Regions from separate parts of the Halomonas tibetensis genome, predicted to be linked through region 1. Evidence: predicted binding sites of a transcription regulator. Region 1 holds the regulator's gene; each other region holds the start of a gene.
What was found. The regulator sigma-54, encoded in region 1, starts transcription at its own class of promoters, with help from an activator protein. The targets are predictions, from matches to a motif close to TGGCACNNNNNTTGCTNT.

Region 1 (7,620 bases):
GGCATCGGCTATCTGCCCCAGGAAGCGTCGATCTTTCGCAAACTCTCCGTGGCCGACAACATCATGGCGATCCTCGAGACCCGCAAGGACCTCGATCGCGAGGGGCGCCGGGCACGCCTCGAGCAGCTGCTTGAAGAGTTCCATGTGACCCATATTCGCGGCAATCTCGGAATGAGCCTATCCGGCGGAGAGAGACGGCGGGTCGAAATTGCCAGAGCCCTGGCGACGGAACCAGCGTTTATCCTGCTCGACGAGCCCTTCGCCGGCGTCGACCCCATCTCGGTGGGCGAGATCAAGGGGGTCATCCGACAGCTCAAGGCCCGCGGCATCGGCGTGCTGATCACGGACCACAACGTGCGCGAGACCCTCGACATCTGCGATACCGCCTATATCGTCGGCGATGGCCAGATCATCGCCGAAGGCAACGCCGAGGAGATTCTCGCCAATCAGCGTGTCCGCGAGGTTTACCTGGGCCAGGACTTCCGTCTCTGACCATGCCTTCACCTGGCCATAATCCTTTATCGACACCACTCTCACGACACAATCCCATGATAAGCCAGTCGTTATCCCATGACGGCATGCTGCTTGCGGCTGGCACAGTAGTTGCAAAGCCAACGCTTGCAAGCCCACAGCACCCGGGCTAGGGTGATGCTTTCCGGCCACTTCCCGGCATACGAGGGCAGACCGTCACGATGGCCATGAAAGCCTCCCTGCAGCTACGCGTCGGCACTCAGCTGACCATGACGCCCCAACTCCAGCAGGCCATCGCCCTGCTGCAGCTCTCTACCCTCGATCTTCGCCAGGAGATTCAGCAGGCCCTGGAATCCAACCCTCTGCTCGAATTAGAGGAGGATTTTGGCGAGCAGGCGGTGACCGAGACGCCAGAGGATGACTGGGCCAGCGAGATCCCGGATGAACTCGTCACCGACAGCGAGTGGTCGGACACCTATCAAGATCTGGGCGTTCCCGCCGGCAGCGGCGAGGGCCCAGACTTCGAGCGCGAAGCAGCGGGCCAGAGTCTCCAGGGGCACCTGACCTGGCAGTTGGCGATGACCGACCTGGATCCGAGGGAGCGCCAGGTCGCCGAGAGCCTGATCGATGCCGTAGACGCCGCCGGCTATCTTGCTCAACCCCTGGATGAGATCCGCGACGGCCTCAGAGCCCAGGGGCTAGGGGGCCTGCGCAGCGCAGAGGTCGAGCAGGTGCTGCTGCGATTGCAGCAGTTCGAGCCCACCGGCGTTTTCGCCAGGGACCTGCGCGAGTGCCTGATGCTGCAGCTCGCCGCCCTGCCCGACGACACTCCCCTGCTGCCCCAGTCGCGTCGCCTGGTCCGCCAGTTCCTCGAGGCCCTGGCCGGGGACGATCGTCGTCTGCTCAAGCGACGCCTGGGCCTGGACGACGACGCTCTCGACACGGCCATCGCCGTGGTGCGCTCCCTGGACCCCCGGCCCGGAAGCGCCTATTCCGACGTCGAGAACGACTACGTGATCCCCGATCTGGTGGCGCGCCACGATAACCGCGGCTGGCACGTGGAGCTCAATCCCGAGGCGCTGCCGAAGCTGCGCATCCAGCCCGACTATGCCGCGCTGATCCGCCGTGCGGACAAGAGCCAGGATAACCAGTTTCTCAAGGACCACCTCCAAGAAGCGCGCTGGCTGATGAAGAGTCTCTCAAGCCGCAACGACACTTTGCTGCGGGTGGGACGAGAGATCATGGTCCGCCAGCTCGGTTTTCTCGAGCGCGGCGAGGAGTCGATGAAACCCTTGATTCTCGCCGACATTGCCCAGGTCGTGGAGATGCATGAATCGACCATCTCCCGGGTCACCACCCAGAAATATATCCACACCCCGCGGGGCGTGTTCGAGCTGAAGTACTTCTTTTCCAGCCACGTCGGCGGCAACGGCGAGGGTGATGCCCACTCCAGCACCGCCATCCGCGCCAGGATCCGCAAGCTGATCCTGGAAGAGCCGCCCCGCAAGCCGCTGTCCGACAGCAAACTGGTGACCCTGCTCGACGAGGCCGGCATCCAGGTGGCGAGGAGGACGGTGGCGAAGTACCGGGAGGCCATGGGCATCCCCTCCTCCAGCGATCGCAAACGACTTCGATGACCGACATCAGGCCTGTTAAGACGGCGGCGGCACGAGGGGTATGCAAGGCAGGAAAAAGGGTTACAATCGATTCATAACCAACGACCAAGGAGCGTCTCATGCAAGTCAATATCACCGGCCATCATGTGGAACTGACCGATGCCCTGCGTGGCTATGTGGACGAGAAACTGGCTCGCGTGGAGCGCCACTACGACAACATCACCAACGTGCATGTAACCCTGTCCGTAGAAAAGGAGCGTCAGCACGCCGCCTGCACCCTGCATGCTGCCGGTGCCGACCTGCATGCCGAAGCCCAGGATATTGATATGTATGCTGCCATCGATGCCCTGGCCGACAAGCTTGACCGCCAGCTGGTCAAGCACAAGGAAAAGACTCAGGCCCGCGCTCAAGGCGCCGGCGCTCGCTGAGTCTGCCATGTCACTTGAAACCATCCTGCCCCCGGAGCGCATCCTGTTCAGTGTCCCCGGGGGCAGCAAGAAGCGAGTGCTGGAATTCTTCAGCACCTTTATCGCCCAGAATACGCCCAGCCTCGACAGCCAGGAGGTGTTCAGCCGTCTAATTGGCCGTGAGCGCCTGGGCAGCACCGGCATCGGCAACGGTGTGGCTATTCCCCACGCTCGCAACCCGCACTGCAAGTCTCCCATTGCCGGGTTCCTGAAACTCGCCGAGCCGGTGGATTTCGACGCCATCGACGGTGAGCCGGTCGACCTGGTCTTCGTGCTGCTGGTACCCGAGGAGGCCGAAGATGCTCATCTGGCCCTGCTTGCCCAGGTAGCGGGCGTCATGAACGACGCCGAGACACGTAGCGGGCTGCGCAAGAGTGAAAGCCAGCGCGAGCTACACGAACGGCTTATCGAGGCGATCCGACGACAGGGGTAAATGCCCCGCGGGCCACCCGGCCAGATTGACGACCAGGAGACCCCCATGCAGCTCGTGATCATCAGCGGTCGTTCCGGCTCAGGCAAGTCGATCGCGCTGCAGGCCCTTGAAGACCTGGGCTACTATGCCATTGACAACCTGCCGGCCGTATTGCTCGGCTCCCTGGTCGACGAGCTCAAGGGACCGGAATCGCCACGCTCTTCCATCGCCGTCAGCATCGATGCGCGCAATCTTCCCCAGGCACTTCAGCGCTTCCCCAGCCTGCTTGAGGAAGTGCGTGCCCGAGGTATTGACTGCCAGGTGATCTATCTGACCACCGATGCCCGTATCCTGCTGGAGCGCTACTCGGAAACGCGCCGCCGCCATCCGCTGACTCGAGACAGCGAAATGACACTGGCCGAAGCCATCGACTCGGAAGAGCTGGCACTCTCCGGAATCCGCGACCTGGCAGACCTTGTCATCGATACGTCTCGACTCTCGGTCCATGAGTTGCGTGGTCGTATCGCCGACCAGGTGGCCAGCCATCAGCCCGACCAGCTCACTCTGACCATCGAGTCTTTCGGCTTCAAACGCGGCGTACCACCGGATGCCGACCTGGTGTTCGACGCCCGCTGTTTACCCAATCCCTACTGGGATCCGCAGCTGCGTGCCAGCACCGGTCGTGACCCGGAAGTCGTCGCCTTTCTGGAGAGCTATGCGCTGGTCGATGAGATGCGCCACGATATTCAAGCCTGGGTAGAGCGATGGCTGCCCGCCTATCTGGCCAGCCACCGCAGCTACCTGACGGTGGCCATCGGCTGTACGGGGGGGCAGCATCGCTCGGTCTACCTGGCGGAGCGCCTGGCCGCCAGCCTGGCCATCTCTCACCCCTTGGTCCGGCTGCGCCACCGCGAACTGGGTATCAACCACTCTTTACCCGTGTCCTCGCCGCCGGAACGGACGGCAATCGTCACACCTCATCAAGGACGTTGAGCGTGCCGCAACGCAAGCTGACCCTGACCAACCGGCGTGGCCTGCACGCCCGCGCCGCCACCAAACTGGTGCAGTGCTGCCAGCCCTTCGATGCTTGCATCAGCGTGGAGAACGGCTCCCTTCAGGGCGACGCTGCCAACATCATGTCGCTGCTGATGCTGGCCGCTCCCTGCGGCACCGAACTCACCGTCAGTGCCGAGGGCGAGGATGCTGACGCGGCGCTTGATGCCGTTCAGGCGCTCTTCGAGGCTCGCTTCCACGAGGATGAGTGAGGTCGAGCGTCAGCTTCCGGCGACGGTCATCTCATCGATCAGCCAGCTGCCGGTATGAATGCTGCCGCGGGTATCAATATCGCTGCCCACGCCGACTAAGCCCTTGAACATCGCCTCCATGTTCCCGGCAATGGTGAACTCCTCCACCGGATGCTGGATCTTGCCGTCCTCCACCCAGAAGCCCGCCGCTCCGCGAGAATAGTCTCCGGTCACGGCATTGACCCCCTGCCCCATCAGTTCGGTGACCATCACCCCTCGCCCCATGCGGGCAAGCAGCTCGTCGCGGGATTCCAACGGGGCAGTGAGACGCAGATTGCGCGCACCACCCGCGTTGGCGGTCGTCTTCATGCCCAGTCGCCGGGCACTGTAGGCTGAGAGCATATAGCTGGCCAGGCGGCCGTTTTCGATGAAGACGTTGTCGCGGGTCTGAACACCGTCACCGTCGAAGGGCGAACTGGCCATGGCCCCGATCTCCATGGGTCGCTCCTGGAGACTGAACCACTCTGGAAAAAGCCCATCGCCAAGCCGATCGCAGAGGAAAGAGGCCTCGCGATAAAGGGCACTGCCGGCGATGGCGCCCATCAGCGAGCCAATCAGCCCCCCCGCCAGGGCCGGATCGAACAGCACCGGCAATCGCCCCGTGGCTGGACGACTCGCGCCCAGACGCCGCAGGGTGCGTTCGGCGGCGCTCTCGCCCACCCATTCCGGCGCCAGCAGATCACGAGGGTGGCGCGCACTGGTGTAGTCGTAGTCGCGCTGCATGCCATTTTCGTCTTCGGCGATCAGCATGCAGGAGAGCGAATGGCGGCTGCCACGCTGGCTGCCCAGGAAATCATGGCTGTTGGCGTAGACACGCACGCCCTCACCGCTGGATAGCGAGGCGCCGTCGGAACTCATGATGCCCGGGCGGCGACGACCGGCAGCTTCGCAGGCCAGCGCCATCTCGATGGCCTGCTCGGTGGTCAGAGCCCAGGGGTGGTGGACGTCGAGGTCCGGCAGCTCACGGGCCATCAGCTCGGCGTCGGCCAGGCCTGATGCGGGGTCCTCACCGGTGTGGCGAGCGATCGCGATGGCTTTTTCTACCACCGCGCGGATCGACGCTTCACCGGCGTCGGTGGAGGAAGCGCTGCCCTTGCGCTTGCCCACATAGACCGTCACGGCGATACCCTGGTCCCGAGAGAGCTCCACCGTCTCCACTTCGCCCTCCCTCACGCTCACGCCGGTGCCCTGGTCCACGCTGGCGCCTACCTCGCAAGCGTCGGCGCCGAGCCGACGGGCCAGTTCCAAGGCCATCTGGGCGCGGGACTCCAGCTGGGTCTGCTGGGCGACGGCATCGAATGCCTGTGTCATGGATCTCTCCTCGTGATGTTGCGCTCAAGCCCGACGCCGCGGGCTGGTATACTGTAGAAAATTCTCTAGCCTCAACCATGGATGCGGCATGCCCCAGGATTCCCCCCGCGAGTTACTCGCCCAGATTACGCTCTCGGACGATGAGCCCGTCAGCAAGTCCCAGCTCAAGCGTGAAATGCACGCCCTGCAGGCGCTCGGCGAGGCGATCATCGCCATGACACCAGGCGAGCGCGCCCGCTTCCCCCTTTCCGACGACATGCTGGCCGCCGTGGAGGAAACCTCGAGGATCCGCTCCCACGAGGGGCGCCGACGCCACATGCAGTACGTGGGAAAGGTCATGCGTCGCGAGGATCTTGAAGCGATCAAGGCCGTCTATGACGAGCTCGAAAAGGAGACGCTGCGCCGAGACCACGCCTTCCATCGACTGGAGTCGTGGCGGGATCGCCTCCTCGACGAGGGCGATGAGGCCCTGGAGGCCTTCATCGACGACTACCCCGACGTCGATCGCCAGACGCTGCGCCAGCTGATTCGTAATGCCCAGCGCGAACGCGAGAGAGACAAGCCCCCGGCCAGCGCCCGCAAGCTGTTCAAGCTGATCCGCGATACCGCGGGGATGTAAATCAGGACTGGGTGCCGCCAACGGTCAGCTCGTCCAGCTTGAGGGTGGGCTGGCCCACCCCCACCGGCACGCCCTGGCCTTCCTTGCCGCAGACGCCGATGCCGGTATCCAGTTCCATGTCGTGGCCGATCATCGACACCCGACCCATCGCCTCGGGGCCGTTACCGATCAGGGTCGCGCCCTTCACCGGAGCGGTAATCCTGCCATCCTCCACCAGATAGGCTTCGCTGGCCGAGAAGACGAACTTGCCCGAGGTGATATCGACCTGGCCGCCGCCGAAGCTCACCGCATACAGACCGCGCTTGACGCTCTTGAGGATGTCCGCGGGGTCGTCCTGCCCGGCCAGCATGACGGTGTTGGTCATGCGCGGCATGGGCAGGTGGGCGAAAGACTCGCGACGGGCGTTGCCGGTGGGCGCCATTCCCATCAGCCGGGCGTTAAGCTTGTCCTGCATATAGCCGGTGAGGATGCCGTCCTCGATCAGGGGGGTGTACTGCCCCGGAGTGCCCTCGTCGTCGATGGTCATGGAACCACGCCGGTCGACCAGAGTGGCATCGTCCACCACGGTGACACCCTTCGCCGCGACCCGCTGGCCCATGCGACCGGCAAAGGCAGAACTCCCTTTGCGGTTGAAATCACCTTCCAGGCCGTGGCCCACCGCCTCGTGGAGCAGGATGCCGGGCCAGCCCGGCGCCAGCACAACCGGCAACTGGCCGGCCGGGGCGTCGATCGCCTCCAGGTTCACCAGCGCCTGACGCACCGCCTCCTTCGCGAAGCGCTCGGCCACGCCCTCGTCGCGCAGCCGCGACATGGGGTAGCGACCCCCGCCGCCGGCGCTGCCCCGCTCGCGGCGGCCGTTTCGCACCACGATCACGCTGACGTTGAAGCGCACCAGAGGCCGGATATCCGCCGCCAGGGTGCCGTCGCTGGCGCGTACCAGCACCACCTCATGCACGCCGGATAGGGAGGCACTGACCTGGCTCACCGACGGGTCGGCGGCCCGAGCCACCCGGTCGGCCTCCTTGAGCAGGGCGATCTTCTCCTCGGCACTCAGCCCGGTGAGTGGATCGACGCCGCCATAGCGGGACTCTCCCTGCACCACCACCCGCGGCGCCACCGCCAGGCTCGTCCCGCTGCGCACGATGCTGGAGGCGGTGCGTCCGGTCTCGGCCAGCGCATCGGCGGTAATCTGGTTGGAGTAGGCGAAACCGGTCTTCTCGCCGGCCAGCGAGCGCACGCCCACCCCGCCGTCGATGTTGTAGCTCGCCTCTTTGACCTCGCCGTCTTCCAACACCCAGCCCTCATGCCAACTACGCTGGAAATAGAGATCGGCGTAGTCGATGCCGGGACCCAGGGCATGGCCGAGGCCAAGATCCAGGTCGTCGAGGGTCAGCCCCCCGGGAGTGAGCAGGAAGCTGGC
Region 2 (7,620 bases), on a different contig from region 1:
GTCAGCGCAAAGACGCACCGCTCGGTCACGTAAAGTACCGGCTTGCCGTCGGCGGCGGCCAGGGCGCCGCTGAAGGTGCGCTGCTCCACCTCGCCGACAAACTTGGGGTGGCCGCCCGCGGGCAGGCGCAGGGCGCCGTCGATCACCACAAGCTCCTCTCGGCAGGCTGTAAAGGTACCCATGAACACCACGCGGCGGGCGTTCTGGCTGATGTTGATGAAGCCGCCGGCACCGGCCAGGCGGTTACCGAAGCGCGAGACGTTGACGTTGCCGGCGGCATCGGCCTGGGCCATGCCGAGGAAGGCGATATCCAGGCCGCCGCCGTCGTAGAAATCGAACTGGGCGGGCTGGTCGATGATCGCCTGGGTGTTGAGGGCGGCGCCGAAGTCGAGCCCGCCGGCGGGCAGGCCGCCGATCACCCCGGGTTCGGCGGTCAGCGTCACCAGTTCCAACATGCGTTCTTCGCTGGCCACCGCGCCGACCCCTTCCGGCATGCCGATGCCCAGGTTCACCACGCTGTTGGGCGTAAGCTCGAAGGCGGCGCGGCGGGCGATGATCTTGCGCGCGGAGAGGGCCATGGGCTCCGGCGCGACCATGGGTGCCCTGATCTCGCCGGAGTAGGCCGGGTTGTAGAGGGTGCGGAAGGTCTGCCAGTGGTGCTCGGGTTCGTCGCACACCACCACGCAGTCGACCAGCACCCCGGGAATCCGCACCTCCTTGGGGTGCAGGGTGCCGGACTCGGCCAGCCGCTCCACCTGCACGATCACCAGGCCCCCCGAGTTGTGCACCGCGGTGGCGATGGCCAGCGCCTCCAGCACCAGCGCCTCGCGCTCCATGGTCACGTTGCCCAGGGTGTCGGCGGTGGTACCGCGCAGCAGCGCCACCTGCAGCGGCAGCGCCGGGTAGAAGAGGGTCTCCGCGCCGTCGATTATCAGCAGCCGTACTCGCTCCTCGGTGCTGATGGCGTTGATTCGTCCGCCTTCCAGACGCGGGTCGACGAAGGTGCCGAGTCCCACCCGGGTGAGAGTGCCGGGCTTGCCGGCGGCGATGTCGCGGAACAGGTGGGAGATCACCCCCTGGGGCAGGTTCCAGGCCTGAATGTGCCCCTCGATGGCCAGCTTCTGCAGCGTCGGCACCAGCCCCCAGTGGCCGCCGATCACCCTGGCCACGAGCCCTTCATGGCCGAAATGATTCAGTCCGCGGGTCTTGCCGTCGCCTTGGCCGGCGGCATACATCAGGGTGAGGTCGCGCGGCGACCCGCTCTCCAGGAAACGCGCCTCCAGGGCCACCGCCAGGTGTTCGGCAAAGCCGATGCCGACGAAGCCGCCGGTGGCCACGGCGTCGCCGTCGCGAATCAACTCCACTGCCTCGCGGGCGGAGACCACCTTGCCCTTGGGGCTGAAGGGACGGTCGGTGAGCAGCGGGTGAGTGCGGCGTTCCATGGCGGGAGACCTCTCGGCGTGCGTTGTCGTTGTTGTTGTCGTGCGAGGCGCTCTCTGGCGACCTGACGCTACGTTAGCACGCTGCTCCGTTGAGCGAGGGGCGGGGCATTTGCCAAGCGTTTCTCTCTGCCTGATACTGTATGGAATTACAGTATTCAGGGAGATGTTCATGTCGTTCTTGCTTCGAACGAGGGTTCGCGTCGTCGGGCGCGCCGCCAGCGAGGGGGTGGGGCCGCTCCGCCCGCTGATGGGCTGTCGGGTGCGGGCAGGCTTTCCCAGCCCCGCCGACGATCATCTGGATGCGGAGATCGACCTGCATGCCTACGTGGTGAAGCGCCCGGCGGCCACCTACTTTGTGCGCGCCGAGGGCGATTCCATGCTCGGCGACGGCATTCACCACGGTGACCTGCTGGTGGTGGACCGCAGTCTGGAGCCGCTTCCGGGCCGGGTGATTGTCATCGCTCTGGAGGGGGAGCCCACCGTCAAACGCCTGGAGCAGCACGGCGCGGCGGTGTGGCTGGTGGCCAGCAACCCGCGCTTCGCGCCGATTCCCCTGGCCGGGCGCGAGTGCGAGGTGTGGGGCGTGGTCACCCATGTGCTCCATGATCTGTTGGGGCGGGCGCCATGATTGCCCTGGTCGACGGCAACAACTTCTACGTGAGCTGCGAGCGGGTCTTCGACCCGCGCCTGGCCGGGCGGCCGGTGGGGGTGCTCTCCAATAACGACGGTTGCGTGGTGGCACGCTCCCAGGAGCTCAAGGCGCTTGGCGTGGCCATGGGCGCGCCTTTGCACCTGCTGCCGCCCGCTGTGCGCCGCCAGGCGGTGCTGCTCTCCAGCAACTATGCGCTCTATGGCGACATGTCGCGACGGGTCAACCAGGTGCTGACGGAGTTCTCGCCGGACGTGGAGCCCTACTCCATCGACGAGAGTTTCGTGGGTTTCGACGGCTTTCCCGAGGAGGCGCTGGAGGCTCATTGTCGTGCCCTGCGCGAGACCGTGGGCCGCTGGACCGGCATTCCCGTGGGGGTGGGCCTGGCGCCGACTCGGGTGCTGGCCAAGCTGGCCAACCGCCTGGCCAAGCGCGAGCCGGCCTTCGAAGGAGTCTGCCGCCTGGATGCCGACGATGAGGCGACCCGTCGGACGCTCGCGGCCTGTCCGGTGGAGGATCTCTGGGGTGTGGCTCGGCGCAGCGCCGAGCGGCTGGCACTGATGGGCATCACCACCGCCTGGGAGCTGCGCGAGGCCGACCCACGCTGGGTGCGAAGCCGCTTTTCGGTGGTGATGGAGCGCCTCGTCTGGGAACTGCGCGGCCGCTCGGCCATCGTGCTCGAGGACATGAGTGAGCCGCGCCGACGCCTGCTGGTGTCGCGCTCCTTTGGCCGGCTCACCGGCGAGCGCCACGAACTGGAGGCGGCGGTCCGCCAGCACGCGGCCCGCGCCGGCGAGAAGCTGCGCCGCCAGGGCAGCCTGGCCCGGGCGGTGCAGGTGTTCCTCCGTACCCACCCCTTCCTGGCCGGTGAACCCCAGTACCGCAACGCCGCCCTGGTGGCGCTGCCCAGTCCCAGCGCCGACAGCCGCGAGCTGCTGGCGGCGGCCAACCGCGCTCTGGAGGCCATCTTCCTCGAGGGCTACCGCTACCAGAAATGCGGGGTGATGCTGCTCGACCTGGTAGACGCCGAGTGCACTCAGCCCTCGCTGCTGGAGACGCCGGATGATGATGCACGCCGCGCACGCAGCCAACGTCTGATGGCCACCCTGGATCGGCTCAACCGCGAGATGGGGCGCGATACGGTGCGCTTCGGCCTGCCCCGCCAGGGCAATGCCTGGACGCTGCGCTGCGAGCATCGCACGCCCCGCTACACCACGCGCTGGGGCGAGCTGATGCGAGTCAAGACGGGTTGAGCAGCGTCCTGGCACAATGGGACTGTTAGGCAAGGCAAGGCAAGGCAAGCCGCGAGACACGGATCGCGAGTTGGCTACACTGAAGTGCCTAGGCACCTTCAGGTAACGGGAGTCGCGCGGGTTGCCTGGTTCATCATCGTCGAGGAGAGCGACTTATGCGCATGCAGAGAAAGAGTGTCATCGTCACCGGTGGGGCCAGCGGTATCGGTCTGGCCAGCGTGGAGCGCTGCCTGGAGGAAGGCGCCAGCGTGGTCATCGCCGACCTCGAGGAGAGCGAAGGAGCCTCACACGCGGCGGCACTGGACGGAAAGCACGCCGGGCGTTGCCTGTTCAAGGCCTGCGACGTCACCGACACCGCACAGGTCGGCCGCCTGTTTGCGGAGACCGTGGAGGAGCTCGGCGGCGTGGACGCGGTGTTCAACAACGCCGGCATCGGCGGCATCGCGCCCTCCGACGAGGTCGGCGACGAGGAGTTCTTGCGCATCATCGACATCAACCTCAACGGCGTTTTCCGGGTCGCCCGGGCTGCGCTCAGGGTGATGTATCGGCAAGGCAGTGGCAGTCTCGTCAACTGCGCCTCCATCCTTGGCGTGTTCGGACAGTCCCAGGCTGCCGCCTACACCGCCGCAAAGGGGGGGGTGGTCAACATGACCCGTAGCCTGGCTATCGAAGCTGCTCCGAAGGGCGTGCGGGTCAATGCCATCGGCCCCGGCTATATCGATACGCCGCTGCTCGAGGCACTGGATGACGACATGATTCAGGGGCTGATCAGCCTGCATCCCATCGGCCGCCTGGGCCGTCCGGAGGAGGTGGCCAACGGCTTCCTGTTTCTGGCCAGCGACGAGGCCAGCTTCGTCACCGGCACTACCCTGATGGTCGACGGGGGCTTTACCGCCGGCAAGTCTTGAGGAGCCATGACGAGCGCCAGTTATGGTCAGTTGAGCAGGCGCTCGACCTCTTCCAGCAGGGCGTCGCTCTGGGCATAAAGTTCCGGCAGCCCATCGATGGCCTGCTGTTCTTCGCCGCTGTCCTGCAGGGCACACAAGCTCTCCGCCAGCCGATGTATCTGCTGGTGCAGACTGTCCAGTTCGTCGATGTCCGAACCCCGAGAATCACGGAGCTGATCGAGCCAGTAGCAGAAGTGGCAGCGTGACGGATCAAGCGGAGGGTGTTCGAGGCCCTCCGACGTGAGCGCTGACACAAGCCGCCGGACCCAATCGCGGTGCTCGATGCTGGCATAGAGCAGAGGCCTCGAGTTGTGATCGATGATCGGCAGGCCGGACCAGTGCGCCGGGGGTTGCCAGTGCAGCAGCCATGCTGGGATCGCCTCGGGCGGCATGGGGCGGGCAATGCCGAAGCCCTGGGCAAACTCACAGCCCACGCGCAGCAGCATGTCGCCGTGGCGAACGGTTTCCACGCCCTCGGCGATCACCTGCCGGTCGAAGGCGATTGCCAGGCTCAGCACCCCTTCGAGGATCTTGAGATCCTCAGGGTTGTCGAGGATATCGCGCACGAAGCTCTGGTCGATCTTGATGGTGCCGGCCGGCAGGCGTTTCAGGTAGGTCAGTGAGGAATAGCCGGTCCCGAAGTCATCCAGCGAGACCTCAATGCCGATTTCACGGGCTCCTTCGAGCAGGCTGGAGACCAGCGCCAGATCGCCGAGGGTGCTGGTCTCGAGGATCTCCAGCTCCAGCGTGCCGGGGGCCAACTCGGGATGTCGGTCAAGCAGGGATCTCAGACGCGGTACGAGATCCCTCTGGCGCAGCTGGCGAGCGCTGACGTTGACGCTGACGGGCAGCTCGACCCCCGCGGACTTCCAAGTGGCCGCCTGGGCCAAGGCGGTGCCGATTACCCATTCGCCGAGCGCTTCCGACAGGGGGTGGTCCTCGATCACCGGGAGGAACTGGGCCGGTGACATCAGCCCATTTTCGGGATGTTGCCAGCGCACCAGCGCCTCGACCCCAATGACTCTGCCAGTGCGCATATGGACCTTGGGCTGGTAATGAAGGATGAACTCGCCTTGCTGCAGGCCTTGCTGGATACGCTCCAGGGTCTCGTTATGGCTGCGGATGCTGCGGTCGTGGTCGGCATCGAAGAGGTGGTAGCGGCCCTTGCCGGCCAGCTTGGCCTGGTACATGGCCTGGTCGGCCTGACGCAACAGCTGGTCCGCTTCGATGGGATCGGACTGGGGGTAGAAGGTCACGCCGAGGCTGGCGGTAACCTGAAGTTCATGGAACTCATACCAGACGGGCAGGCAGGTGGCTTCCAGCAGGCGCTGGAAAATGGCGGTGGCGGAGGACTCGTCGTCCAGGTCCAGCAAGACGGCCACAAACTCGTCGCCTCCCAATCTCGACAGGGTATCGCCCTCACGCATGATCGCTTTCATGCGACGAGACAGGGTGATCAGCAGCTGGTCGCCGGCGGCATGGCCGTAGCGGTCATTGATGTGCTTGAAGCCGTCCAGGTCCAGATAGGCCACCGCCAGGTGGCGCCCCTGGCGATGTTCCTGGGCCATGGCCTGGTGCAGGCGGTCGGCCAGCAGCACACGATTGGGAAGCCCGGTCAAGGCATCGTAGTGGGCCAGGTGTTCGAGCTGCTGTTCGTGTTCCTTGAGCAGGGTGATATCGGTGGAGATGCCCAGTAGCCCGGTGATCCCTCCGTCGTTGTCATCATCGCGGATTGGGGTCTTGAGCTCCAGATAGACTCGTTTACTTTTCGAGTCGCTGACAGTGATTTCCTCGGTGGTCGACTCGCCATTAAATACCCGAGCATCAATCTTGCGCAGGCGGCGTGCGACATCGCTGGGGAAGAAACGGCTGTCCTCGCTTCCCGGTAGGCTCTCTGCTGAGCAGCCGAAAGCTTCCAGGGTGACGCGGTTGGCGAAAGTATAGCGAGAGTCGCGATCCTTCATATAGATGTAAGAGCCCACATGGTCGAGGGCCTTGCGGAAGCGCTCTGCCTCGAGATGGGCGGCGCGCAGGGCGAAGTCCGACTGCTTGCGTTCAGTGATGTCGGTAATCACGCCGTACCACGTAGTGGAGCCATCCGTCTCCCGGTGGGGTAATGCGTCACCGAACAGCCAGTGTTCGCGATCCTGAAGGATGACCCGATATTCATGGCGCCAAGGTGTGAGGGTCTCGGCGGAATGCTGGATGGAGGCTGCCACGCCGTCGAGGTCCTCGGGATGGATCACCGAGAAGACTGGGCTGGCGTCCTCCCTGAGCGCGTCGGGTGCAATGCCGTACACCTGCTGTATGCCATCGCTGGCATAGGGAAAACAGGAGCGGCCGTCAGGGAACAGGCGGTATTCGTAGACAATGCCGGGCACACGGTCGGCGATGGTCTGAAGCCGAGTCAGCAACGACTCGAGCTCCTGTTCACGCTCACGCACGGTGCGCGTCAGGACTTCACTCATACGCAGGGCGCGGGCCCGTGTGGTGGACAGTGAAAACACCAGGGAACCGAGCAGGGCGGTCATGATCAGACCGCCGGCGAAGGTTATCCAGGCGGCCCCGGCGGTGACGGCCTGACCGGGGGCTAAATGATCGAAGGCCAGCAGCCACCGGTTGCCGTTGAAGTCGGTCTGGCGATGCTCAAGAAATTGGCTGGAGCCACTGAAGGCCTGGGCCGGTTTATTGCTGAACAGCAGTCGATCCTCTGCCGTCGTGTCGCCATCGTAGATGCGCAGGCCGACTGCCTGACCATCTTGCTGTTCCCAGTCGCCAAGGATGCCTTCCATGAGGTCGTACATACGATAGGGGCTGTAGGTCCAGCCGATCAGTGCTGTACGACGTCGTTCCACGCTATCGACCGGAGCCCCCTGCCGATAGACAGGCACATACATAAGGGTGCCGGGCTGGATGTCGGTGTCGGTCTCCTGAAGCAGCATGACCCTGCCGGTCAGCGCCGCCCTGCCGGTGTCGCGGGCCTGTTCCATCGCGGCGCGGCGCACCGGCTCCGAGAACATGTCATAGCCGAAGGCTCGCAGGTTGCGATCCTCGAAGGGCTCGAGGTAAACGATTGAGGTGTAGGTGTCGCGAGGGCCATCAGGATGGATATGGTAGTCGGGGAAACCCTCGGCGCGGACCTTGGCCTGGTGGGCGGCAAGCGCGGCGGCAGGAATCCACTGCGCATAGCCGATGCCTTGAATATAGCCGAGCGTATCCGCAGCGCGCAGCTTGTCGAAGTAGGTGCGCCATTCCTCTCGATCGACCTCCTCGGAGGCGTCAAACAGCCCCGCGGCACCGCGCAACACCAACGCGTAGGCGGAAAGACG
Region 3 (7,620 bases), on a different contig from region 1:
TCAAGGCCCTGGCCAAGCAGCTCAAGAAGGTGTGCGGTACCGGCGGCGCCGTGAAGGAGGGGATCATCGAGATCCAGGGCGACCACCGTGAACGCCTCAAGACAGCGCTGGAGAATCTCGGCTACACCGTCAAGCTGGCCGGCGGCTGAAAAGCCGTGCGTCGACGACGGATCTGCGCTAACACTCAGCCGCAGCAGGCGCGCAGAGCAGCCAGAGAGGTCTCTACCGGCGCCTCCACCTTGAGGGTGTAGAGATCATCGGCACGGGTGAGACCAAGGTTGAAGCAGGCGATGGGTTTGCCATCGCGAGCGGCGGCCCGGACGAAGCGAAAACCGGAGAAGACCATCAGCGAGGAGCCCACCACCAACAGGGCATCGCTTTCCTCCACCAGCGCGAAGGCTCGCTCCACGCTCTCCCGGGGCACACTGTCACCGAAGAACACCACGTCGGGCTTCCAGATGCCGCTGCCACAGCGAGTGCAGTCTGGCACCCGAAAGTCAGAGAAATCAGCCTCCAGATCGGCATCGCCATCGGGCGCCGCCAGTGCCGACACATCGGCCCAGCGCGGATTGAGCTGCGTCAGCTCGGCGTGCAGCGCGTGGCGCATACGACTCGCGCCGCAGGCCATGCAGCGCACGCGGTCGGCGCGACCATGAAGGTCGATGACCCGCCGCGACCCGGCCCGTTGGTGCAGGCCATCGACGTTTTGAGTGATCACCCCGCTGATTCGTCCCAGGCTCTCCAGTTCCGCCAGCAATCGATGGGCAGGATTGGGCTGCGCCTGGCCGAGCACCCGAAACCCCGCCAGGGCCCGTGCCCAATAGCGCTGACGCGCGGCGTGATTCCCCATGAACTGCTGGTGCTGCATGGGCGGCGAACGCTTCCATTCACCATGCTGGTCGCGATAGTCGGGAATGCCGCTGGCGGTACTGACGCCGGCACCGGTAAGCACCGCCAGGCGCGAGTAGCGGGCCGCGAAATCATCCAGCGCCTGCCTTGTCTCGACGCCCAGCGTCATGCTCTGAATGGCTGACGTCATGCTGATGATCTCCCTGCGGTGTTCCAAGATAATTGAGCGCGAATGATTAGCAGAGTGCCAAAAGAACCAAAAGTGCCGCGCGTCGAAAGAGCATGGCCCCGGAGGGCCGAGGTTGTCTAGAATGGGTCCATTGTTCCGATACTCCGCTGCTCCCTCTCTGATGAGCAAGGAACCCTAATGGCCTGGCTGGAATACCTGCTGCCCCTGATTTTCCTGTTTCCCCTGGCCGCTCTGGCGGTGATCGTGGTGGCACTGCGCAACCTGCACGACGCTCGGGTGCGTTCACCCTTCGACGCCCACACGCTGCGAGCGCCCGGCCAGGCCCTGCGTGACCGTCTAGACCGCGCCTTCGCCGGCCTGTTCCTCGACGGCGCCCTGGGGCCCATCGTCTCCCTGGCGCCACTGGTCTACGGCATGGGCCGAATGCTCTTCTCCAGCGAGCAGGACTGGGTCGAGTGGGCCCTCTACGGGGTATTCAGCACCCTGCTGGTGCTACTGTTCTGCTTCCTGCTCATGCGAGATTTCCAGCGCATTCGGCGCCTGAAACTGGGCCTGGCCTGTGAGCTCGCGGTAGGCCAGGAACTCGAGCGACTGATCCGCCCCGAGGCGCACCCCTTTTACGTCTTCCACGATGTGCCGGCCAAGGGCACCCGCATCGACCACGTCGTGGTCACCCCCTGCGGCGTCTTCGTGGTGGAGACCCGCGCGCGGACCCGTCCCTTCACCCCCGCAGGTAAGGAGATCAACCTCGTCACGGTAGAGCCGTCACGCCTGCGCTTCCCCGGCTGGAGCGAACGCCAACCGCTGGAGAAGACTCGCGAGCTGACGACGTGGATGGGCAAATGGCTCTCAGAACTCACCGGCCGCGAGGTGCCTGTCATGGGGGTGCTGACCCTGCCCGGTTGGGCAGTTGAGGCCCGCCAGGGTCCCGAAGATCTGCTGGTGGTCAGCGGCGAAGACCTTGCCGATCGCCTTGCCGCGCTCTGCCCAGGCGAGTTCGATAGCGACACCCACGACGCCGTGATCGGCGTGCTGATGGAACGCACTACTCGCCTGGAGCAACTGCCGGGCCACGCCGACTAGGGTGATACCGTCAGGTGCGACATCTTTCAGTATCTCTCAGTCACCCCGCAGCCGGCCGCCCATCTCTTGGGCCAGATCCACAGCGTAGTGGTCGGTCATGCCACCGATGAAATCCAGCATGCGCCGATAGCTGTCGTAGAGCGACCATGAGGGGCGCGGGGTGTTCTCACCGATGAGCGCCAGCACCCGCTGGTGCTTGAAGGTTGAGCGCCCGGTATGGTGAAGCTCGTGGGCCGCCCCGATAAAGGCCTCCAGCAGGATGCCAAGCGTGGTGTAAGCGCCGATCTCCAGCTTGGCCTTGCGTTCGTTCTGGAAGATCCGCTCCCGGGCCAGCTGCTTGGCGGCCTTGACGCCCCAATCCAGATCCGGATGGCAGAGTTCCAGTAGATCCTGCCGCAGGCGCCCGCCCAGCAGCTCCGCCTCATGCTCCACGAAGACCGCGCCCACGTCGTTCACCGCTCGCTCCATGGCCGCCCCGCGAAGGGCGGCGATGCGCCGTCGCTGGGAGACGCCGTGGCGCTGCATTCCCGCATAGTCTGCCGGCTCGCCACCGGCGATCTGGATCAGCACCTCGGCGACCTCCTCGAAGCGCAGGATACCCATCTCCAGGCCATCCTCCAGATCGAGAAGCGCATAGCAGATATCGTCGGCGGCCTCCACCAGCCAGGCCAGCGGGTGTCGACACCAGCGCCCTGCACCCTGGGGCAGCAGCCCCAACCGCTCGGTCACCTCGACCAGCAGCTCCCGCTCGCTCTGATAGCAGCCAAACTTGCCGGCCGTACCACCGTGCTCCACCGTCCAGGGATACTTGAGCAGAGTCCCCAGTGTCGCCGTGGTCAGCCGCATGCCGCCGCGGAACTGGTTGTATTCGACCTGAGTGACGATGCGAAAACCCTGGGCGTTGCCCTCATAGGTGAGCAGGTCCTGCCGCTCGAGATCCGAGAGGCCCTCGAGGAGGCCACGGCCGTCGGCGCGGGCGAACCAGTCGCGGATAGCGTACTCCCCGGCATGGCCGAAAGGCGGATTGCCGATGTCGTGTCCCAGGCACGCCGCCTGGACGATTACCCCCATATCCGCCGGAGTGATCCAGCCCGGCAAGCGGCCGCTGAGACGCTCACCGACGATCATGCCCAGCGAGCGTCCCACACAGCCCACTTCCAGGGAGTGGGTCAGGCGGGTGTGAATATGGTCGTTGTCGGTCAGCGGATGCACCTGAGTCTTGCGCCCCAGGCGCCGGAAGGAGCCGGCGAAGACGATGCGATCGTGATCCTTGTGAAAGGGGCTGCGGCCAATCTCGTCGCGGCCGCCACCGGGGCGCTCGTCGCGCCGGTCGTGCAAGCGGCTCGGATCCAGCAGCCGCTCCCAGCTCATCTGCGTCATGGGCATTCTCTCCTTGAGAGGCCCATTCTGGCAGCCCCCGACGCCGCCGCCCAGCCCTGGCACCCGGGAACGCTGCCTGAAGACGATACCGTTCGAGGCGGCTCCATCGACAGGCCTGAGGGAGCTACTCCCCGTCGGCCAGCGCCGGCAGCAGGGTCTTCAATTTCCTCGTCAGCGTATTGCGTCCCCAGCCGAGCAGCTCCGCGGCCTCGCCCTTGCGCCCGCCGGTATGGCGCAGCGCGGTCTCGATGAGTATCCGCTCAAAGTCCGGCACCGCCTCCTCCAGCAGATGGGTATGTCCCGCGGCCAGGGCGCGATCGGCCCAGTCGCGGAACGCCGCCCGCCAGTCGCCGCTGGCCCTGCTGCCGCCGTCACTCCCTCGCAGCTCAGGCGGGAGGTCCTCCACCAGAATCTCGCGCCCGGAGGCCATCACCGTCAGCCATCGACAAGTGTTCTCGAGCTGACGCACATTGCCCGGCCAGGGCAGGCGGGTCAGGTGGGTCTCGGCCTCGGGGGTCAGCACTTTGATATCGGTGGAGAGTTCCTTGGCCGCCTCGGCCAGGAAATGGCGGGCCAGTTGGGGGATGTCTTCGCGCCGCTCGGCCAGTTTCGGCAGGTGCACACGAATCACGTTGAGCCGATGGAAAAGATCCTCGCGGAAACGCCCATCATCCACCAGGCTCTCGAGGTTCTGATGGGTGGCAGCGATGATGCGCACATCCACCTTCACCGGCATATGACCGCCGACCCGATAGAACTCGCCGTCGGCCAGCACGCGCAGCAGACGGGTCTGGGTCTCGGCGGGCATGTCGCCGATCTCGTCCAGGAACAGAGTGCCACCGTCAGCTTGTTCGAAGCGCCCCTGGCGCTGGGCGGCCGCACCGGTGAAGGCCCCCTTTTCGTGGCCGAACAGCTCCGACTCGATCAGGTCCCTGGGGATCGCGGCCATATTCAGCGCAATGAAGGGCTTGCCGGCACGCGGACTGTGCTGATGCAGGGCTCGGGCGACCCGCTCCTTGCCGGTACCCGACTCGCCGTTGATCAGCACCGTGATATGCGAGTGCGACAGACGGCCGATGGCGCGAAAAACCTCCTGCATGGCCGGCGCCTCGCCGATGATCTCGGCGCCCAGCCCCTCGGGCACGCTCACCGGGCGCTGACGCTCCCTGGCGTGGGCCACGGCACGACGCACCAGCGCCAGCGCCTCGTCCACATCGAAGGGCTTGGGCAGATACTCGAAGGCACCGCCCTGGTAGGAGGCCACCGCACTGTCCAGGTCGGAGTGGGCGGTCATCACGATCACTGGCAGGTCGGGATGGACCTCGCGCACCCGGGCCATCAGATCCAGACCATCAATGCCCGGCATGCGGATATCAGTGACCAGCACATCGGGAGGAGAGTCGAGCAAGCGCTGCAGGGCCGTATCGGCGCGCTCGATGCACTCAACGTTCAGGTCGGGTTGGGCCAGGGCACGTTCGAGCACCCAGCGGATGGCGCGGTCGTCGTCGACGACCACCACGCGTGCGGCGTCAGTCATGGCGCTTCTCCAGGGGAATCAGCAGTCGGAATTCGGTCTGGCCTGGCACGGAATCACATTCAATCAGGCCCTGGTGCTGGTGAAGGATCGCCTGGGCAATGGAGAGCCCCAGTCCACTGCCCTCGGCGCGGCCGGAGACCATGGGATAGAAGAGCGTTTCGCGCAGCCCATCGGGCACCCCCGGTCCGTTATCGATCACCCCCACCTCGCACACCAGGCGATGCCGCTCCGCCCCCAGGGTGAACTGACGCCGCGCTCGGGTGCGCAGCACCAGCCGAGGCCCTGGCGTTGCGGCCTCGTTCATCGACTCCACGGCATTGCGCGCCACGTTGAGCACCGCCTGGATCATCTGGGCCTCATCGCCGGCCAGGTCGGGCAGGCTGGGGTCATAGTCACGCTCGACCCGCACCTGGGGATGCTCGACAATCATCAGCGAACGCACCCGCTCCAGCACCTTGTGGATATTGAGCGGCTCGTGGCGAGTCATACGGTTGGGGCCGAGCATGGAGTCCACCAGGTCGCGCAGCCGGTCCACCTCCTCGACAATGATCCGGGTAAACTCCTTCAGGTTCGGATCGTCCAGGTCGCGCTCGAGCAGCTGGGCCGCGCCACGAATCCCACCCAGAGGGTTCTTCACCTCGTGGGCCAGACCCCGCGTCAGCACCTTGATGGTTTCCTGGCGGGTCAGCAGCGCTTCCTCTCGAGAGATGCGCATCAGCCGGTCGCGAGGCTCGATTTCCAGCAGCAGCTCTTGGCGGGATAGCGGCGTCACCGTGTAATCCACGGTAAGGGTCTCACCGGCCAACAGAACGAGCCGCGCCTCGCGCTGGGTGAAGGGGTGGAACTCGTCCCGCGCCTTGCCCAGGACCTCACCGAGCCCATCATCGCTCTCCATCAGGGCGCACAGCCGCCCTCCCTTTACCCGGCTGAGGCTGATCGCCAGCAATGCCTCGGCGGCAGGGTTCATCCATTGCAGCCTCAGCTCACCGTCCAGAAGAACCACAGCGGTGGAAAGGTGCTCCATCAAGCGTTGGTACATCGATTCGCCCATGTCGGATCCAGGAGTATCCTTTTCAGGACACCAAGGGTTTGCAAGAAGCGCGCCAGATTTGCGAGGCCCGGGATCACTGGCCGCAGGGCGTCGGTGCGGGATGCTAGTGCACCAAAATAGAGCAAAAGAAAAAGATCTGCACGAAGCAGCGGCCGACACTGGTGCGCCAGGTGCCCCGAGAAGGCTCAACGGTAGGTAGCGTGCTCCTCTTGGCGGCGCAGAGGAGAATCATCCTCGGGCAGTCGACGGACCGGTTCACCGCGACGCAGCGGAGACGGCGTCTCGACGGGTGGTGGCGCCGGTTTCACGGGCCAGGGAGGCCGTTCGCCATCGTGTGGAGAGCGACAGGGCCTCGGACTTCCGTCCGGGCACCACGGCCAGGGCGCCCAGCGCGGGGGCAGCTAATTGGTCGGGCGGTTGACGCTGGCACGATGCACAAAGATGGTGACAGGGGAGCTGCGATGGCGAACAGCACCGCTGCCATCAATAAGCTCAGCCTGTAACACGTGCTCGCCGGGATTCATGTTGGCGACCATGAAGGCTGTGGTATGCATCGCCGTCTGACTCACCCTGCCATTCAGCAGTAAACGCACCCGGTGATCCTCGCGCAGGGCCGGCTCGATGCCCAGTTCCACCGACACGTTGCCAGCCGACCCCACCGGAAAGGCCTGCTCATGGCTGGGCGACAGAATGCGGAAGCTGTCATAGGGCATGAAGGGCTGCCCGGGGGAACCCGTCACGGTTTCCGCTCCGCTGCCCTGCGCGCGCGGTGCGGGCTGGCCGGTGCGCACCTCGCCGGTGGCGGGCACGACCGTTACCGGCGCCAGCTCCACCTGCTCGCCGCCCCGCTCCGGATTATCGGTGAACACCACGTTCCCCTGGGCGTCGGTGGTGCGGTAGATCGTCTGGGCCTGAGCAGCCAGGCTGAAACTCAGCCCTATCGTCAGGATCATCAAGGCCTTGTTCATGGATACCCCCTGCGTACCGCTTTCCTGGCGGTCTGTGGATGGTGTCGCACATTGCTTCATTGGATAGTGAACAAGATAAAGGGGTTCCGCCATGGCGGAACCCCTTTTTGATCAACGCCGGGCGTCGATGCCGTACCAGGGCGCTTTGCCTCTGGCCGCTGCCGTCACCAGCAGCTCGTCGTTAACCGCGAGCTGTTAACAGCTGTAGTACATATCGAATTCGATGGGGTGTGTGGTCATGCGAATGCGCTCCACGTCCTCCATCTTCAGTTCGATGTAGGCGTCGATCATGTCATCGGTAAACACGCCACCCTCGGTAAGGAAGGCGCGGTCCTGGTCCAACGCCTCCAGCGCCTGGTCGAGGCTGTGGGCCACGGTCGGCACGGCCTTGCCCTCTTCCGGCGGCAGGTCATAGAGGTTCTTGTCCATGGCGTCGCCGGGGTGGATCTTGTTCTTGATGCCGTCGATACCGGCCATGAGCATCGCCGAGAAGCACAGGTAGGGGTTGGCGGTCGGATCCGGAAAGCGGAGCTCGACGCGCTTGCCCTTGGGGCTGGCGGTG

Region 2: the regulator sigma-54 is predicted to act here: its motif matches at 1,533-1,550, upstream of ACFODV_RS03705 (acyl CoA:acetate/3-ketoacid CoA transferase).
Region 3: the regulator sigma-54 is predicted to act here: its motif matches at 6,128-6,145, upstream of glnL (nitrogen regulation protein NR(II)).

The regions. Positions count from the first base shown of each region.
Region 1 is NZ_JBHRSQ010000006.1:206,241-213,860, forward strand. Features, by position in the region: gene lptB (LPS export ABC transporter ATP-binding protein) at 1-492, shown strand, start outside; gene ACFODV_RS02010 (RNA polymerase factor sigma-54) at 693-2,108, shown strand; gene hpf (ribosome hibernation-promoting factor, HPF/YfiA family) at 2,207-2,515, shown strand; gene ptsN (PTS IIA-like nitrogen regulatory protein PtsN) at 2,523-2,987, shown strand; gene rapZ (RNase adapter RapZ) at 3,033-3,959, shown strand; gene ACFODV_RS02030 (HPr family phosphocarrier protein) at 3,962-4,231, shown strand; gene pmbA (metalloprotease PmbA) at 4,241-5,581, opposite strand; gene yjgA (ribosome biogenesis factor YjgA) at 5,670-6,200, shown strand; gene tldD (metalloprotease TldD) at 6,202-7,620, opposite strand, start outside.
Region 2 is NZ_JBHRSQ010000007.1:183,861-191,480, forward strand. Features, by position in the region: gene ACFODV_RS03705 (acyl CoA:acetate/3-ketoacid CoA transferase) at 1-1,442, opposite strand, end outside; gene ACFODV_RS03710 (LexA family protein) at 1,612-2,070, shown strand; gene ACFODV_RS03715 (Y-family DNA polymerase) at 2,067-3,344, shown strand; gene ACFODV_RS03720 (SDR family NAD(P)-dependent oxidoreductase) at 3,500-4,252, shown strand; gene ACFODV_RS03725 (EAL domain-containing protein) at 4,279-7,620, opposite strand, start outside.
Region 3 is NZ_JBHRSQ010000010.1:29,834-37,453, reverse strand. Features, by position in the region: gene ACFODV_RS08045 (translation initiation factor Sui1) at 1-149, shown strand, start outside; gene ACFODV_RS08040 (NAD-dependent protein deacetylase) at 185-1,039, opposite strand; gene ACFODV_RS08035 (nuclease-related domain-containing protein) at 1,217-2,122, shown strand; gene ACFODV_RS08030 (deoxyguanosinetriphosphate triphosphohydrolase) at 2,159-3,502, opposite strand; gene ntrC (nitrogen regulation protein NR(I)) at 3,627-5,039, opposite strand; gene glnL (nitrogen regulation protein NR(II)) at 5,032-6,078, opposite strand; gene ACFODV_RS08015 (DUF4124 domain-containing protein) at 6,492-7,058, opposite strand; gene glnA (glutamate--ammonia ligase) at 7,254-7,620, opposite strand, start outside.